DNA from 3 places in the Sedimenticola selenatireducens genome. Region 1 is predicted to be linked to each of the others. Evidence: predicted binding sites of a transcription regulator. Region 1 holds the regulator's gene; each other region holds the start of a gene.
The links. Region 1 encodes FliA, which starts transcription of late flagellar genes. Its sites were predicted from a motif close to GCTAAAGTTNNNNNNNNNNCNGCCGATA; they were not measured.

Region 1 (6,030 bases):
GCCCCGAGGTGCGCGGACGGATACGCCAGTTGCAGCGCGAAATGGCAACCCGGCGGATGATGGATGAGGTGCCAAAGGCGGACGTGATCGTCACCAACCCGACCCACTATGCGGTGGCACTACGCTATAACCAGGCGCGCATGAACGCCCCGGTAGTGGTTGCCAAGGGTACCGAGCTGGTGGCCGCCAATATCCGCCGGGTCGGCACGGAGCATGCCGTGCCGATTATCGAATCGCCGATGTTGGCGCGTGCCATCTATTTCCACACGGAACTGGGTGAGGCGATACCGGCCGGCCTCTATCTTGCCGTGGCCAAGATACTGGCCTACGTATTTCAGCTCAAGGCCTATGTGCCGGGGCAGGGCAAGAAGCCAGCGGAGCCTGGTGAGTTACAGATACCTGACGAATTGAAGGTGCCTGAGTGATCTGTCTGGAGTTTGGATAATGGATGCAACTGCAATCCTGAACAATGTAAAGGCCTCCGGTATCCGTGGACTCGGCGCGCCGATGGTGCTGGTGATGCTGCTGGTCATGGTAGTGATCCCGCTGCCCCCGCTGGCGCTGGATATCTTCTTTACCTTTAACATTGCACTTTCGCTGATTGTCGTGATGGTGGTGGTCTACACTCTGCGGCCGCTGGAATTCAGTGTCTTTCCCAGCCTGCTGCTGGTCGCGACACTGCTGCGTCTGGCGCTTAATGTCGCTTCCACTCGCGTGGTGTTACTGGAGGGGCATCAGGGCGGTGATGCCGCCGGTAAGGTGATCGAGGCGTTTGGTGCCTTTGTTATCGGCGGCAACTATGCAGTCGGCCTGGTGGTGTTTGCCATCCTGGTGATTATCAACTTCGTGGTGGTGACCAAGGGCGCCGGTCGTGTTTCAGAAGTGAGCGCCCGGTTTACGCTGGATGCCATGCCCGGCAAGCAGATGGCGATTGATGCCGATCTCAATGCCGGGTTGATTGATCAGGATGAGGCCAGGACGCGCCGTGAGGAGGTGGCCCAGGAGGCTGACTTCTACGGAGCGATGGACGGTGCCAGCAAGTTTGTCCGGGGCGATGCGGTTGCCGGTATCCTGATCCTGTTTATCAATATCATTGGTGGCCTTGCCATTGGCATGCTGCAGCATGATCTTGATCTGTCCACGGCGCTCCGCTTCTATGCCCTGCTGACCATCGGTGACGGGCTGGTGGCGCAGATCCCATCACTGCTACTCTCCACCTCGGCGGCCATTATTGTCACCCGGGTCGCCTCTTCAAAGCAGGACATGGGCGGGCAGATCGTCAGCCAGCTGTTCACCAATCCCAAGGCGCTGATCATCACCGCGGTGGTGCTGGGTATGATGGGCATTATCCCCGGCATGCCCAACTTCGCCTTCCTGACTTTGGCGGCTCTGGCGGGTGGCGGTGCCTGGTGGATACTGCAGCGTCAGCAGCGAGAACAGGCCGCGCCGGTGGTTGAGCCCATGCCTGAACCAGCGCCCGCCCCGGAACAGAAGGAGCTGACCTGGGATGATGTGCAGCCGGTGGATATCATTGGTCTGGAAGTGGGCTATCGCCTGATCCCGCTGGTAGACAAGAATCAGGGTGGCCAGTTGATGAACCGCATCAAGGGTGTGCGTAAAAAACTGTCCCAGGAGTTGGGTTTCCTGATCCAGCCGGTGCATATTCGGGACAACCTCGATCTCAGTCCCGGCGGCTACAGGATTTCGCTGAATGGTGTAGTCATCGGTGAGGCGGAGATCTATCCGGACCGTGAGTTGGCGATCAACCCCGGTCGGGTTTTCGGTACTTTGCAGGGCGTGGCCACCACCGATCCGGCGTTTGGTCTGGAGGCTGTCTGGATCGACGCCGCGCAGCGGGATCAGGCGCAGACGCTTGGCTATACCGTGGTGGATGCCAGTACCGTCGTCGCCACCCACCTGAGCGAAATACTGCAATCCCATGCCCATGAGCTGATCGGTCACGAAGAGGTGCAGCAGTTGATGGAGGTGCTCGGACGAAGCGCCCCCAAGCTGGTGGAGGATCTGGTGCCTGCGATCCTGACACTGGGGCAGCTTTTGAAGATTCTTCAGAACCTGCTCGCTGAGGGCGTGGCCATCCGTGATATCCGCACGATTGCCGAAACATTGGCGGAGTATGCGCCGCAGAGTCAAGACCTCGGCGCTTTGACTGCCAAGGCGCGGGTTGCCCTTTCACGCTCAATCGTTCAGCAACTTGTTGGTCCTGTTGAAGAAATTCCTGTTGTGGTATTGGATCCTGGATTGGAACAGATATTGCAGCAGACCATTCAGCCTGCCCACGATGGGGGTGTCGGGTTTGAGCCCGGCCTGGCGGAACAGCTGCAGAAAGCGCTGGCTGAAACCGCCAACCAACAGGAGACAGCAGGACAGGAGAGTATCCTCCTGGTCGCAGCGCCGATCCGTATGTGGATGGCGCGTTTTGTCAAACACAGCGTACCAGGCATGAGCGTGCTCTCCTATAACGAGATACCGGACAACCGCAAGATCAAGGTGGTTGCCACGGTGGGCAGGCCAAGTGCAGAAACATAAGGCAGCCACTGCTAAACGATCGGACACTTCAGAATGGCGATGTAAACAAGCCGTTTGATCGGGAAGCTGGCTGCGGGGAAAGTCAGGTATGAAGATTAAACGCTTTTTCGCACCGGATATCAGACAGGCATTACGACAGGTTCGTGAGGCACTGGGCTCCGATGCGGTCATTCTGTCGAATAAGAAGGTCGATGGGGGAATCGAGCTGGTGGCGGCCATTGACTATGACGCCGCGGCTTTCACTCCCTCGCCGGCGCCACAGCCAAAACCTGCACTCAGCCCGGTGCAACCGCTCCGCCAGAAGAGGACGCCAGCTCCTGTGGCAGACGAGCCGGCCTCGACCGTGGCCTCTGTTTCAAAGCTGAAGGAGCAGGTGATACCCAAGGTGGAGTGGAGCCAGGACCCGGTGCTGGTAGAGATGCGCCAGGAGATGAAGGCGTTACGCCGCATGATGGAGAATGAACTCTCCGGCCTGAGCTGGCGTGAGATGGGTGATCACAGACCGGAAACCCGGGATCTTTTCAGAAAACTGATGGGACTATCGATCAGTCCCGATATCTGCAGCCAACTGGTGGAGAGTGTCACCGATGTCACCAGCGCCGATCAGGCCTGGAGAAAGGCGCTCTATTATCTCGCCACAAAGATGGAGACGGTCGGGGATGATCTGCTTGAGCAGGGGGGAGTGTTTGCCCTGATCGGCCCTACCGGGGTCGGCAAGACCACCACGGTGGCGAAACTGGCGGCCCGGTTTGCCCTGCGTCACGGCACCCATCAGATAGCACTGATCTCCACCGACAACTACCGTATCGGTGCCCAGGAGCAGTTGAACACCTATGCCCGAATCCTGGATGTGCCGGTGCGCTCGGCGGGTACCCGCGAAGAGTTGGCGGTTGCTCTGAACGGTCTGACAGGCAAGCGATTGATCCTGATTGATACGGCGGGTATGAGCCAGCGCGATGTTCGACTCAGTGAACAACTCTCCATGCTGGACGTGGCCGGGCAGGGCGTGCGCAGTTTTCTGACCCTGTCCGCCGCAACCGACAACTCCTCGCTGGAACAGACGATCAGTGCTTTTGGCGCGGCCAGGCCTGAGGCCTGCATACTCACCAAGGTTGATGAGGCCGGTTCGCTTGGTGGTGCTCTGTCGGCATTGATACACAAGGAGTTACCCCTGGCGTTTGTCGCAGACGGCCAGAAGGTGCCGGAGGATCTGCATCTGGCCCGTTCACACACCCTGGTCAGCAAGGCGGTAGCCTGCAGCACCGGGGGGGGAGAGTATTCAGATGAATACCTGGCACTGGCGCTTGGAGGTGCGAGAGCAAATGCTCATGGCTGATGCAATAACAGATCAAGCAGCAGGATTAAGACGTATGGTTCAACCTACACCCGTACGAGTAATTGCCGTTACCGGAGGTAAAGGAGGCGTCGGAAAGACCAATATCTCGGTCAATCTGGCGGTCTCCATGGCTGAGATGGGGCGTCGAGTGATGCTGCTGGATGCCGACCTCGGACTGGCCAACATTGATGTGGTGCTTGGACTGCATCCACAGTATGACCTGTCCCATGTGTTGAGTGGTGAGCGCTCCCTTGAGGAGGTAGTGCTGCAGGGGCCTGCGGGCATCCGTGTGGTGCCGGGTGCCTCGGGTGTGCAACAGATGGCCGAATTGAGTGCGGCTGAGCATGCCGGATTGATCCGCGCCTTCAGTGATGTCGGCAATGATCTGGATGTGCTGATTATCGATACGGCGGCGGGTATATCGGATACGGTGGTCAGTTTCAGTCGCGCGGCCCAGGAACTGATCGTGGTGGTCTGTGATGAGCCGGCATCGATTACCGATGCCTACGCCATGATCAAACTGTTGAATCGCGAGTATGGTCTGGATCGCTTTCGTATCCTGGCCAATATGACGCGTACAGCCGAAGAGGGGCGCAACCTGTATAACAAGATGTGCCGTGTCACCGACCAGTACCTGGATGTTATGCTTACCTACATGGGCAGTATTCCATACGACGAAAACCTCAGAAAGGCAGTGAAATCGCAAAAACCTGTGGTTCAAGCCAACCCTCGCAGCCATATTGCAAAAATATTCAAGAATCTGGCGCAAAAGGCCGATAACTGGCCTGTACCGGATGGTGCCAGCGGGCACCTCCAGTTCTTCGTGGAACGGCTGATTCAATATACAAGCCAGGGCGGGGAGATGGGCCGGTGAGTGGACTAGCGAGTTATACCGCGATTCAGGAGATGGATGCCGATACCCTGGTTAACCGGCATGCCCCGCTGGTCAAGCGTATCGCCTACCACCTGATGAATCGCCTGCCGCCCAACGTACAGGCGGATGATTTGATACAGGCCGGGATGATCGGGCTGCTTGAGGCGAGTAGAAATTATGACCCCAGCCAGGGAGCCAGTTTCGAAACCTACGCAGGGATTCGTATTCGTGGCGCAATGCTGGATGAGATCCGGCGCAGCGACTGGACGCCCCGTTCCGTGCATCGAAAGGCGAGGATGGTAGCCGATGCCATGCGCTCTATTGAAAATGAGCAGGGACGTGATGCCCGGGACGTGGAAGTGGCGGAAGTGCTGGATATGAACCTGGTTCAGTACCATCGTATCCTGCAGGATGCGGCGGGCTGTCGGATCTTCAGTATTGAAGAGCTGCAGGCAGTGGGTGAATTGCCCATTGACGGCGGTGACAGTCAGGCGGGGGGGCTGTTTGACGGCATGCAGAAGGATGCCTTTAAAAAGGCCCTGGCAGAGGCGATTGCCGGCCTGCCGGAGCGGGAGAGATTGGTAATCGCACTTTATTATGATGAGGAGATGAACCTGCGAGAGATTGGGCAGGTTCTTGGAGTTAGCGAATCAAGGGTATGCCAGATACACAGCCAGGCCACCCTGCGGTTACGCGCCCGCCTTGCAGATTGGTTATCCGATGCAGATGAGCTCTGATCGGTCTATGAAAACGAATAACGGCATCGAGTTTGGAGGTTGCCTTGAATAAAAACATGAAGATTCTCATTGTGGACGATTTTTCCACAATGCGACGGATTATTAAGAATCTGCTTCGGGATCTGGGATTCACCAATACCCAGGAAGCGGACGATGGTAATACCGCCTTGCCCATGTTGCAGTCAGGTAACTTTGATTTCCTGGTAACGGACTGGAATATGCCGGGCATGACCGGGATTGATCTGCTGAAAGCGGTGCGGGCAGACCCCAACCTGGTCAAACTTCCGGTGTTGATGGTCACTGCCGAATCGAAGCGTGAGCAGATCATCGAGGCGGCCCAGGCGGGCGTCAATGGCTATGTAGTCAAGCCATTTACCGCGGTGACGCTGGAAGAGAAGATCAGCAAGATTTTTGAACGTGTAGGCAGCTAACCGGCAGCATGACGAATCGGTCTGGAGAAATAAATGGACAACGATGAACGTCTGATGCTGGCGAAGCAGCTGGTAGAGCATCTGGAGGCAGGGAATGAAGCTGAA
Region 2 (6,030 bases), 480 kb from region 1:
AAAAGAGAATGGAATATATCTTGATCCAACTGGCCAGTTGGGTCGGGCTCAAGGCGGTGGAGATACTGAGAGCGGACCGTTCCAGTTCAGCAAAGGGCTTGCTGGCCGCATTCTGCATTTGTCTGGTGGAGAGTTCAAACACCTCTTTCAGGCAAATCAGTTTCTCCAGGGCAATCTTGACTTTTGCCTCATGTTCTCCCGACAGCTGGTCGGCACTGGGTGCAATCTGTTTCAGGAATTCATTGGTGAAGGCCAGTTCGCCTTCGATCATGCGGTGGCGGATACGCATCTGCTCCTCTGCACAGAGGTACTCATCGACGAAGGTGGCCGCCAGTTTGCGAAGAATCGCCGGTTCATCATTGTTAATCTGTTCCAGCAGATCACTGAATATTTTTCTCGCTTTTGGCGACAATGTGTCAGAACTTTTGTATTGAAGAACATGTGAGATCTGGCTGGCAATCTTGTGATGGATTTCGTCCGGTAATAGCTGATGTTTTTTTATATATTTCAGCAGATTGATGAATGCCAGATGTAACGACACCTGAGTCGCTATGGTGGGCTCGATACCACTCGACCGGTAGTCCCAGAACAGATTGAATTCGGACGGCTCCCCTTCAGTCTCCGGGCCATTTACCTGGCTGGGCTGTTTCTCCAGCATTAACTGGACGATCTTCATCAGGTAGGGCTTGACCGAGAGGTATTTGTAATCGGTCTTCAGAAGATTATAGAGCTGGTTGAATTGGGCGTTGAGAAGCGCGGCATTTTTCAGTGGAAAATTGCTGTAAGGTTGCAGCAGGTCAGAAATGGTTCTGCGACCCTTTTCTATACGGATGAGGGCACTCTTGTATTCATCCACCAGGTCGTCAGACAGTTTCTTGTTGTCGCCATGGTCCGGGTTCTGCCGTATAGCCGTGAGGAAGTCGTCCGGCATTTTGGATGCCAGGTAGACGTCGGCGGCATCCGGGCCAAATTTTTTCCTGATCTGTTCGCCGACCTCGAAATAGTTGGCCTGGATGGATCGTTCGGCGCTGGCATTCAGGATATCTTCCAGCTCGCTGATCAGCGCGGCGGCCAGCTGCTCCTGTTTTATCGATGAGGATGACAGCTTTCCCGCGGCGAGCAGACGCCGATAGGTGGCCATATAGTCTGGGGCATTCCTGATCTGATCGACCAGGCGGATCAGCCCCAATATGTCCTGGCGGTCATACTTCTCCAGCAGTGCTGCTTGCTGTACCGATAGCTCCATAAATCTGGAATCCTCAGTTAACTGTTGTATGGCACATATAGTTTCAAGAATGTCCGATCTACCCGGCCGGAGTGTCGCTTTTTCCCGTCTAGGAGTTTGTCGGGCTTTTCCGCACCAGATCAGTGTTAAGCCCGAGAGGCGCCTGGCCTACTGTGCCCGGGGCAGCCGTGCTGACGGTAAAGAGCAATGATCCTGTATACATAGGATAGCCAGATAACGGCAATTCCCGGTTAATATTTAACGCACTGGTTCTCAATTGTTGGCCAGATAGTCCACCAACTCCAATGTCGATATGTTCATGACTGAACCTGGCCAACCCTCTATCCCGCAATGCAAGGTGTCGATGAAATAAGATGGATTGTCTTTATGTATACGAATTTAAAGGTGATCCAGATAGTTTTTATTCCTCGAATATAGGATTAATTGTTATTCAAAACAATTGATTAGAAGAAATATTTGTCGTGGTATGTATTTGACTAAAGCAATCTTCTGAGCGGCCGCTATCTTACTCAACTGGAGTTAGAACCGGGCCCTTCAGGCACAACATAACAAAGCACTTCAACCCATTGATTGGCGGTAGGTAATGGCAAATTTCATCGATTCTGTAGACAGTCGCACACAATTGGCAGGCACCAACAGGCTGGAGGTGCTGCTGTTCAGTTTGGGTCGCGACTCCGTGACTGGAAGAGAAGAGACTTTCGGCGTCAATGTCTTCAAGGTGCGGGAGGTGATGCATATCCCGGAGATTACACGTGCACCGGACATGCCCGCCTCGGTGGAGGGAATGGTCAGCCTGCGCGGCAGCATGATACCGATCATTAACCTGCCCAAATTCTGCGGAGTCAACTCCGAGCAAAAACCCAGTATTCTCATTGTCACGGAATATAACAAGAATGTGCAGGGCTTTCTGGTGCACTCGGTGGACAATATAGTGCGGCTTGCCTGGGAGGATGTGAAGGTTCCACCCAACATGATGGCCCAGCAGCACGGTGGACTGGTGACGGCTGTGACCGAGTTGACCGACAAACGCATCGTGATGATCATGGATGTCGAGATGGTACTGGCCAAGACCTCAGGGTTCGGTGAAGGTGAAGAGCTGTTTGAAGGTATCGAGAAGCTTGATCGTGATGATGTAACGGTACTTTTTGCCGATGATTCCGCCGTGGCCCGGGATCAGATTGTCAGAACCCTGAACCATATCGGCGTTAAACACCTGAGTGCGTCAAACGGCTCCGAAGCGTGGGAGAAGATCAAGGATCTGGCGGACCGGGCAGAGGCGACCGGTCATAACGTGAGTGACTATGTCCAGGTGATTCTAACCGATGTGGAGATGCCTGAAATGGATGGTTATGTATTGACCAAGAATATCAAGCAGGATCCACGACTGGCCGGTATTCCGGTCATCATGCACTCGTCACTATCCGCGGATGCCAATCAGGAGTTGGGAAAAGGTGTGGGTGCCGATGCCTATGTGCCGAAATTCCAGCCGGTCGAGCTGGCGGCCAAACTACAGGAGATTCTGAGCGGTCATCCCTGATGATGAAGGGCGGGTTGACCGCCTGGCAATTTCATCCGGACGTGGCCGGTAATTTTTGTTGGCGTATCAACGATGTTGGATTTGATTCCTGATCATCTGCGCCTGTTCGCGGTAATTGGCGGGCTGCTGCTTCTGTTGCTGCTGGTTGGCAGTCTGGCACAAAAATATGAACAGTATATGGCCGCCAAGCGTCTTGCGGTGCAACGTTTGATGGTCGGTGTTCAGCAGATCGAGGAGGCGCTGGAGAAGAGCCGGGGAGGTGGTCTGCCTTCCGGTGTTGGAAAATTACTGCGCAATGAACTCCTCGCCAGATATATTACCATTCGCCAGGTGTTCCCCAGGAAACCACACATCAGTCAGCAGGTTGTGCAGGCGGAAGAACGGGCCCGGACAGAACCGGACGGATCCACATCGGTTAATTCTGCCGCCATCACATCGGTTGATTCGCTTAATCGCTATGTCATCGGTCTGAACGAAATTTATGGGCTGCTGGATAGCCAGACCTTCGGACGTAAGTTGGCAGTTTCCGAGCGAGCCGCCTTACAGTTAAAATTAATCGACTTTCAGCTCACCGCCGCCAGCCGATATTACACCAAGGTTGCACTCGATTATGCGCAGACGGGCGAGTGGCAAAACGCCGCCAGGGCGGCGCGTGCACTGGACTCCTTTCTTCTGACAAGACCTCGAAGTAGTGCGTTGGCCTCACAGTTGCGGAATGAATCCCGGGAGCTGTTGCAGGCGATGCATGATCAACGTCTGCCAAATGAACAGCCTGCCGAAGCGGGTCGCTAGCTGGATGCCTGATACCAGCGGAACCGTATCGTCTGCTGTTTGAATTGCCGACCTTTTTTCCACCGATGTCTCCCGTCAAACTACCATGTATAATTCCGGAATCCTCTCCGGTTGGATGAACCGGTGGTACACCAGGCGCTTGTTCGTTTGCCAGGCAGCCCCCGCTGAGGTCTCTCGGGATAATACGCCCAGAACATTCGGATGATTAGCATGCACAATCGTGATATCAAATTCCTGCTCTCCGGTGGCACCGCCATCGGAAATGAAGTAACTGTTCGTGGCTGGGTGCGTTCCCGGCGGGACTCCAAGGCCGGCATCTCTTTTATCAATGTCTATGACGGCTCCTGCTTCGATACCATCCAGGCGGTGGTGCCCAGCTCCCTGCCAAATTACAGTAGTGATGTGTTGAAAATCACCACTGGCTGCGCCGTGGAAATCAGCGGGCTGCTGAGCGAGTCGGCCGGCAAGGGTCAATCCTGTGAAATCCAGGCGAGCGCGCTGTCAGTTATCGGTTGGGTGGATGATCCAGATACCTATCCCATTGCCAAGAAGCGCCACACCTTCGAATACCTGCGTCAGGTGGCCCATCTTCGCCCCCGCACCAACGCTTTTGGCGCCATCTCACGCGTACGCACGACCCTTTCAAGCGCGATCCATCGGTATTTCCATGAACGGGGATATCATTGGGTCAACACCCCGATCATCACCGCCAGTGATTGTGAAGGGGCCGGTGAGTTGTTCCGGGTCAGTACTCTGGACTTGAACAACCTGCCGCGATCCGCGGGTGGTGCAATTGACTTTGAAGGTGATTTCTTCGGCCGTGAGGCGTTCCTGACCGTCTCTGGTCAGTTGAATGCGGAGGCCTACGCACTTGCGCTGAGCAAGGTTTACACTTTCGGCCCCACCTTCCGTGCGGAAAATTCCAATACCAGCCGGCACCTGGCCGAGTTTTGGATGGTCGAGCCGGAGGTTGCCTTTGCCGATCTGAACGACAATGCCGGATTGGCCGAGGATTTCCTCAAATATATCTTCACGGCGGTGCTGGACGAGCGGCAGGACGATATGGCTTTCTTTGCCGAGCGGATCGACAAGGAGGCGATTGAACGGCTGGAGACGGTAATTCGAAGTGATTTTGAATATATGGAATACACCGATGCGATCAATATCTTGCGCAGCTGTGGAGAGTCATTCGTGTTTCCGGTCGAATGGGGGCTGGATCTTCAGTCGGAACACGAACAGTACCTGGCGGAACAGCATGTCGGGCGTCCGGTAATCCTGATGAACTATCCGGCATCCATCAAGGCCTTTTACATGCGGCTCAATGATGATGGGAAAACGGTGGCGGCCATGGATGTATTGGTGCCTGGTATTGGTGAAATTATTGGCGGCAGTCAGCGTGAGGAGCGGTTGGATGTACTGGACCGGCGAATCACCCAACTTGGCATCCAGGGGGATATGAGCTGGTATCGGGACTTGCGCCGTTACGGGACTGTCCCGCATGCCGGTTTCGGTATGGGTTTTGAGCGAGTAGTGAACTACGTGACCGGGATGGAGAATATCCGTGATGCCATTCCGTTCCCCCGCACACCCAAACATGCGCCATTCTAGCCGGTTGTGCCCTGAAGCAGTGGTCGGACTCGAAAAAGCAGGACAGGTCTTCCTTCGGTTGACCCGTCCCGGTAGTTTGTCCGGCTTTTCCGCAGTAGATCAGTGTTAAGTCCGACGGACTCCTAGCGTTCGGTCTGGTCGTTATTTGGCCCCTCACGGGCAGCGACTTGGTTTACCCATTGCTGCATAAAGATCAGCAGGACCGTGTGCAGAACCGCGAGGATGACGCCAATACTGGCGGCGATGGCCAGCGGTGGAAACGGCAGCAGGCTGGCGAACAGCAGAGAGGCGATGAAGCACCCCACCACCAGTTGACCCGAGCGGAATATGTAGCGTCGCATGAAGGGCTGCAGGTTGAGCATGTTAATCCGATGAACCCGCTCCCGTTCGCCCCGGCTGGCATGCTTCCCGGGAGCCATGCGGGGAAGTGCAAAGGGTGAAAAATAGCTGGCGACGAGCCGTATCGTCGTGCAGTCCGTCTGGTCCTTAATCACACCTGTCACGATAACTCTCCAGGAGGCGAAGACCTCCTTTCTGATTTAACTATAGTTCCGCTGGCTTCGGTTTGTCGGTGGATTGAGACTAATCGGCCCGTGACTGCGCTAGGTCAATCCGCATCAGCGGTTGTCAGCCAGCCAGCCGTCGATTGCCCCCTTCGACGGGATACCGCCGGCGTGCACCACCTGGCCATCCAGCACCACGCCCGGCGTGCTCATGACGCCGTATTTCATGATCTCACTGAGTTCCTCCACCTTCTCCAGGGTGACCTCCACCCCTGCAGCCTGGGCGGCCTCTTCAATCAACCGGAGGGTGGTCTTGCAGTTGGCACAACCGGTGCCGAGTACTT
Region 3 (6,030 bases), 130 kb from region 1:
GTATTAAAATTGGTGCCGCTGGTACCGATCGGGGCAAACACCTGCAAACGGTCATTGGTGTGATTCACCACATAACCATCCCGATCCACCGTATAGGCGCCCGCGCGGGTATAAGAGGTATTACCGTTGGCATCCGCCAGAGTGAAAAACCCCTCCCCGTTCAGCGCCAGATCCAGGTTGCTTGCCGTGAAGTCAATATTTCCCTGGCTGAACTGCTGCGCCACCCGGCTGACCCGCACACCCCGGCCGGCCGAGGTGGTACTGACATCCTGGATGGAGTTGGCGTAAATATCGGCAAACTCGGCGCGGGACTGTTTGAATCCATTGGTTGCCGCGTTGGCTATATTGTGACCTGTCACCTGAAGGTCGGTGGATGCGGCATCAAGTCCGCTCAGTGCAATGCGAAAAGGCATACTCTAATCTCCTCGTTAAATAATCAGCGGATTTCTGCTACGGAACTGAATGACACAGGCCCCAGGCCGGCCAGATTGACGGTAAGCCCCTGCCCTGCCCCGCCGATGCTGACGCTGCCCACCCGGGCCTCAATTAATGTATATGGCGTCACACTCTCACCATCCACTTTGGCTTGGGCCTCAATCTGGTACTGCCCTGGCGCTACCGCCTCCCCACTCTCATCCAGACCATCCCAGGTGAAGCTCACTTCACCCTTGGGCTGGGTGCCCAGTTGAATCTCTTTTATCAACTCACCAGAGGCATCGGATATCCGCACCGTGACATCGCTGGCCGGTTCGGTAACGCCAACCACACCCTTAATGGATCCTCCCGCCTCAAGATTGCCGGTATTGACCGGCACCAACACGTCACGCCCCACGAGATTGGCTGCCTGCAGTGCCTGATCGGAAATCATGGTGTCGGAAAAATTCGAGAACGAGTTGTTCAACTCATCAATACCGGAGACCGCGGCAAACTGTGATATCTGGGTTGCCAGCTCACTGTTATCCATCGGCTTGGTCGGGTCCTGATGGGTCAGTTCAGTCACCATCAATTCAAGAAAATCCTCCATCCCCAGTTCATTGTCTTTCTTCTCCTCAAGCTCACGCGAGAGACCCAGGGTCTGGTATAGCTGGTCGGTACTGGCTGCGTTGACACTGCTCATTTAACTGCTCCTTTATTGTTCGGCGCGTCCTTGCGCCTTACCGCTACGGGGTTACGCAAAAAAATCGCTGCTGACGATTTATTCACCTAATCGCAATGTGGCAACCATCAGCTGTTTGGCTGTATTGACCACTTCGACGTTGCTTTGATACGAGCGCGAGGCGGAGATCATATTGGCCATCTCCTCCATGACGTTGACGTTGGGCCGGAAGATATAACCCTCTTCATTGGCCTTGGGATGATTCGGGGCATATTCCATATTCAGGGGGGCATTGCTCTCGACAACTCCTTTCACCTGAACGCCCACGGCCGGCTCATCCGGATTGAGTTGATTCAGCAACGCGCTGAAGACCGGCTGTCGGGCCTTGTAGGTCTCTTCAACGCTGCTGCTGACACTGTCCACATTGGCCATGTTGCTGGCCACTGTATTCAATCGCAGGGACTGCGCACTCATGCCGGAGGCGGCGGTGTCGAATATCTTGAACATTGACATGATTATTGCCCCGTAATTGCTTTTCTGAGGGTTTGGATGGTGCCACTGAGGAAGCGCAGACTGGTCTGATACTGAATGGCATTTTCCGCGTAGGCGGTATGTTCAAGCTGGCTATCCACGGTGTTGCCATCCAGACTCGGCTGACTGGGTATGCGATACGCCATCTCACTGGGTGAGATGATGCCGTTATCCAGTGGTATATGGCTCTGGTGGGTGGTCCTTAGCTTGGACTGCTGAGCGGTCTGTTGCTGAAGCACTTCACTGAAATCAAAATCCCGCGCCTTGTAGCCCGGGGTATCCGCATTGGCGATATTACCGGCCAGCACCTCGGCACGCTTTGCATGCAGTTGGAGTGACTGGGCATGGATTCCAAGTATTTTGTCAAAACTCATAGGTCTGCTTCCTGGTTTTTCCTGAAAACCTATTAGCAGACAACATGCCAACTCTGCACTTCATTGTTTTTATGGGATTTTTTCAGAGATACGGCAAGCAGGAAAGCGGCAACCGGCAACCGGGGGCCGCGGCGACGGCAAGTCCTGACCGGCCTGGGGAATTCTCGAACCGCGTGCGGTGGGCGGCTGAGTATCGTCGGTCGGATGAGCGCAGCGTAATCCGACAAAAGCGCTCGGTCTGTCGAGTTACGCCTTCGGCTAACGCGACCTACGATTGGTCGGGTGTTCTCTGTGGTGCAGACGCTTGAGGCGTTCGGGGGTGCGGTAAATACGGCAGCGGTGACCGGCAAGCGGCTGCTGCCCGGCGGCAAACCGTAGCCGGTTTGGCTATTTCAGGCGGTAGGCGATACCACCCAGCTTGCTGACCATTTCAAAACGGTCGGTATGGGCCGAAAGCGACTCGGTGGAACCAAGAAACAGATAACCGCCCGGATTCAGTGACCGGGCCATACGATTGATAATGTCGCGCTTCTGTTCACTGGAGAAGTAGATAAGGACATTGCGACAGAAAATCACATCAAAACGCCCCATCATTTCATAGCCCTTGGTGAGATTAAGCTCGCGGAAGCTGACACGCTGGCGGATTTCCGGCCTCACTTCCAGGCAATCCCCGTTGATTTTGAAATAACGGTCTTGCTGTTCCAGACTCAGGCCGCGGGATGAGGACATACCGCAATAGATGCCCTTTTTTGCATCGGCCAGTACCGTTGAAGAGATATCCGTTGCAACCACATCGACACCGCCGGGCAGTGCACCGGGATTTGCCCGCTGATAATCCTGTACCACCATGCTCAGATTGTATGGCTCCTGGCCATAGGAACAGGCGGCGGACCAAATCCGGATCGAGCGGCCCGAACGGGCTTTTATCTCCGGACAGATCATCTCCTGCAGCAGGCGAAAATGGGACATATCACGAAACCAGAAGGTCTCGTTGGTAGTCATCGCATCGATGATACTGGTCCTGAGCCGTGGATTTCTGCCGCTGTTGAGCTGGTTCAGCAACTCACCCACCGTGGCAATCCCGTAGTCGCGCATCAGCCCGCCGAGCCGGCTTGATACCAGGTATTCCTTTCCAGCACCTAATACAATTCCGCAGGCATCTTCAAGAAACTTCTGAAACGCCTCGTAATCACCGTGTGACAGCATATTCCGGCTCGCTAGGCACTGTGAGATTGTTATCCATTGCGCTTGAGTTATTTACGCTTGTTCAGGAGGAGAGCGCCTTCAACTCCAGTTTATGCTGCTTGAGGCGCGTCTGTACCACCCTGGCCAGCTCGTCCGGCTCAAATTTGGCCAGGAATGAATTGGCCCCGACCTTTTCGATCATGCTCTGATTGAACACACCGCTCAGGGAAGTATGGAGGATAACTTGCAGATTGGCGAGCGCCGGATCCTTGCGTATTTCCGTCGTCAGGGTATAGCCGTCCATTACCGGCATCTCCACATCCGAAATCACCAGTGACAGAAAGTCGGAGACTCTTCGGCCTTCGTTGGTCCACGCCTTCAACTGATCCAGCGCCTGTTTGCCGTCATTGCAGACCGTGGTCATCACCCCGAGCTTATCCAGCACACGCTTTACCTGATTGCGCGCCACCGAGGAATCGTCGGCAATCAATACATGCTGGGTCTCATCGATCGCCTCCTCTTCAATAACGCCCTCGGATACATCCTCCGACACCGTGACAATCTCGCTGAGTACTTTCTCCACATCAATGATTTCCACCAGCTCTTCATCGACCCGGGTAACTGCCGTCATGTAACTGCCTTTTGCCGCACCCTTGGGCGGGGGCAGAATATCACCCCAGTTCATGTTGACAATCCGGTCAACCGAACCCACCAGAAACCCCTGTACCCTGCGGTTGTACTCGGTAATGATGACGAAACGCCCTTCGATGTTGGCCAGCGGAGGCCCCCCAATAGCCTGAGAGAGATCCATCACCGTAATGGTTTTGCCACGCATGTTGGCGATACCCCGGACTACCGGGTGGGAGCCGGGCAGCTGGGTCAGCGGAGGGCATTGAATCACCTCCTGCACCTTAAATACATTGATACCAAACCGCTGTCTGCCGGCGAGCCGAAACAGCAACAGCTCCAGTCGATTCCTGCCCGCAAGCTTGGTTCTTTGATCAACACCGTCAAGGATACCCGCCATCTCTACCTCTCCGTTCAAATATCTCTGTCTGATGTTAGCGACCCACCTGTCTATTGCTTTAGGCCCGATTGCATTCAATACCCGCGGAAAGGATATGCGCAGGCCTTATCACGCGGCCCTTATATCAGGCATGGGTATTGCATGTTATTTGTGCAGCAATGAATGAGCTGAATATTTGGACAGGTGAAGTGATGAGCAGATTAACACCCGCGGTCAGGAAGCGGCATTATTGGCCAATCCTGCTTCTCGTCTGGTCACTGGCGGCAGTATCCGCCACGGAGGAGCAGACACAACCCCACGAGAGCATCCTGGCGGCAGCCGAGCAGCATGTTCTGAATGACTTTGACGAAGAGAACCAGGAGATCAACGTCGCGGCAGGGCGGCTGGACAGTCGGCTCCGATTGGCGGCATGCGACCAGGAACTGGACACTTTCATGCCCCATGGTCGCAAAAACGCATCCCGTGTAACTGTTGGCGTGCGCTGTAACGACACCGGCGGCTGGACGCTCTATGTGCCGGTAACCCTGTCACTGATGAAAGAGATTGCAGTCGCCAACCGGGAACTGCCCAGAGGCACCATTCTTACATCGGCGGACTTCAAAATTGAAAAACGGGACGTCGCCCGACTGCATCGGGGATATATCGAACACCCCCAACAGGCCATCGGCAAAAAGCTTAAACGCCGGTTGCGTGCCGATGCCGTTCTGACACCAGGGCAGCTGATCATCCAGCACGCGGTAAAAAAGGGCAGTCAGGTGGTGATCGTGGCCCAGATAGGTGGATTGCAGGTTCGCATGAATGGCAAGGCCCTATCAAACGGCGCTGTCGGGGAACGCATCAAAGTGGAGAACAACAGTTCCAACAGGCAAATAGAAGCGACTGTTATAGACTCCGGGGTAGTCAAGGCAACGACCTAGGATATTCCGGTAAACACCGACCACCATTGTGAACCGGCACTGGTTTTTAGCATCAAACCAACTACTTTCTGATTAAAGCTTGCACCCATTTGGCCGCTACGCTGATGGGAACTTTTTACAAGGTGGTTAACAGCATGAAAATCAAAGGTCTGTCCGGACAACCCATCAGCACTGGTGAGGGCAACAAGAGCAAGGCAACCGACAAAACACAGACAGCGGGCGCATCTCCCAGCGAAAAATCGACCGGCACCAGCAGCGATACCGTTAGCCTGACGATATCGGCTACCCGCCTGCAGGAGCTTGAAGCACAGATTGCCAGCCTGCCGATCGCCGATGCGCAGCGTGTTTCTGATGTACAACGATCCCTGGCTACCGGCAACTTTGCATTTGAACCGGAAGATGCCGCGGAGAATCTACTGGCCCAGGAAAGGCAATTTTCGCAACTGGACAAACAGGAGTAATCAATGAATCTCTCTGCCGAACAGCAGAACCGGCTCAGCCAGATCATCTCAACCGAGCTGAACTGCGCTCACTCACTTGCTGAAATACTTCAGCGTGAACAGAACGCGCTTAAATCACACGATCCGGAACAGGTTCTGGACATCAGCAGAGAAAAACAGCAGACCGTGGACCAGATGCAGGAGTGCGGCAGACAGAGAGATCGTCTGCTCACATCACTCGGGGTTGCCGGTGGCTCTACAGGCATCAACAAACTTCTACAAACCAATAGCGCCGCTACATGCGCTGGTCTGTGGCGCCAGCTGGAAGCTATTGCCGGCAAGCTGCGCGAGCAGAATGAAATCAACGGCGGCATACTGGCACTCAGCCAGCGCCACAACAAACAGGCACTGGATCTGCTTTGTGGACGTACCGATAGCAGAAACACCTACGGCGCCAGAG

Region 2: a site for FliA is predicted at 1,722-1,749, ahead of ACHZBF_RS07105 (chemotaxis protein). Genes of this name have one in related genera too.
Region 3: a site for FliA is predicted at 4,249-4,276, ahead of ACHZBF_RS04190 (chemotaxis protein CheV). Genes of this name have one in related genera too.

Annotation. Positions count from the first base shown of each region.
Region 1 is NZ_CAXXYC010000003.1:243,102-249,131, forward strand. Features, by position in the region: gene flhB (flagellar biosynthesis protein FlhB) at 1-425, shown strand, start outside; gene flhA (flagellar biosynthesis protein FlhA) at 445-2,547, shown strand; gene flhF (flagellar biosynthesis protein FlhF) at 2,636-3,883, shown strand; gene ACHZBF_RS04825 (MinD/ParA family protein) at 3,918-4,757, shown strand; gene ACHZBF_RS04830 (RNA polymerase sigma factor FliA) at 4,754-5,494, shown strand; gene cheY (chemotaxis response regulator CheY) at 5,551-5,925, shown strand; gene ACHZBF_RS04840 (protein phosphatase CheZ) at 5,959-6,030, shown strand, end outside.
Region 2 is NZ_CAXXYC010000003.1:723,815-729,844, forward strand. Features, by position in the region: gene ACHZBF_RS07100 (hypothetical protein) at 1-1,246, opposite strand, end outside; gene ACHZBF_RS07105 (chemotaxis protein) at 1,830-2,783, shown strand; gene ACHZBF_RS07110 (hypothetical protein) at 2,856-3,575, shown strand; gene asnS (asparagine--tRNA ligase) at 3,786-5,183, shown strand; gene ACHZBF_RS07120 (hypothetical protein) at 5,306-5,686, opposite strand; gene ACHZBF_RS07125 (thioredoxin family protein) at 5,801-6,030, opposite strand, start outside.
Region 3 is NZ_CAXXYC010000003.1:117,587-123,616, reverse strand. Features, by position in the region: gene flgE (flagellar hook protein FlgE) at 1-413, opposite strand, end outside; gene ACHZBF_RS04210 (flagellar hook assembly protein FlgD) at 437-1,117, opposite strand; gene flgC (flagellar basal body rod protein FlgC) at 1,196-1,609, opposite strand; gene flgB (flagellar basal body rod protein FlgB) at 1,612-2,001, opposite strand; gene ACHZBF_RS04195 (CheR family methyltransferase) at 2,389-3,207, opposite strand; gene ACHZBF_RS04190 (chemotaxis protein CheV) at 3,269-4,213, opposite strand; gene flgA (flagellar basal body P-ring formation chaperone FlgA) at 4,405-5,130, shown strand; gene flgM (flagellar biosynthesis anti-sigma factor FlgM) at 5,265-5,591, shown strand; gene ACHZBF_RS04175 (flagella synthesis protein FlgN) at 5,595-6,030, shown strand, end outside.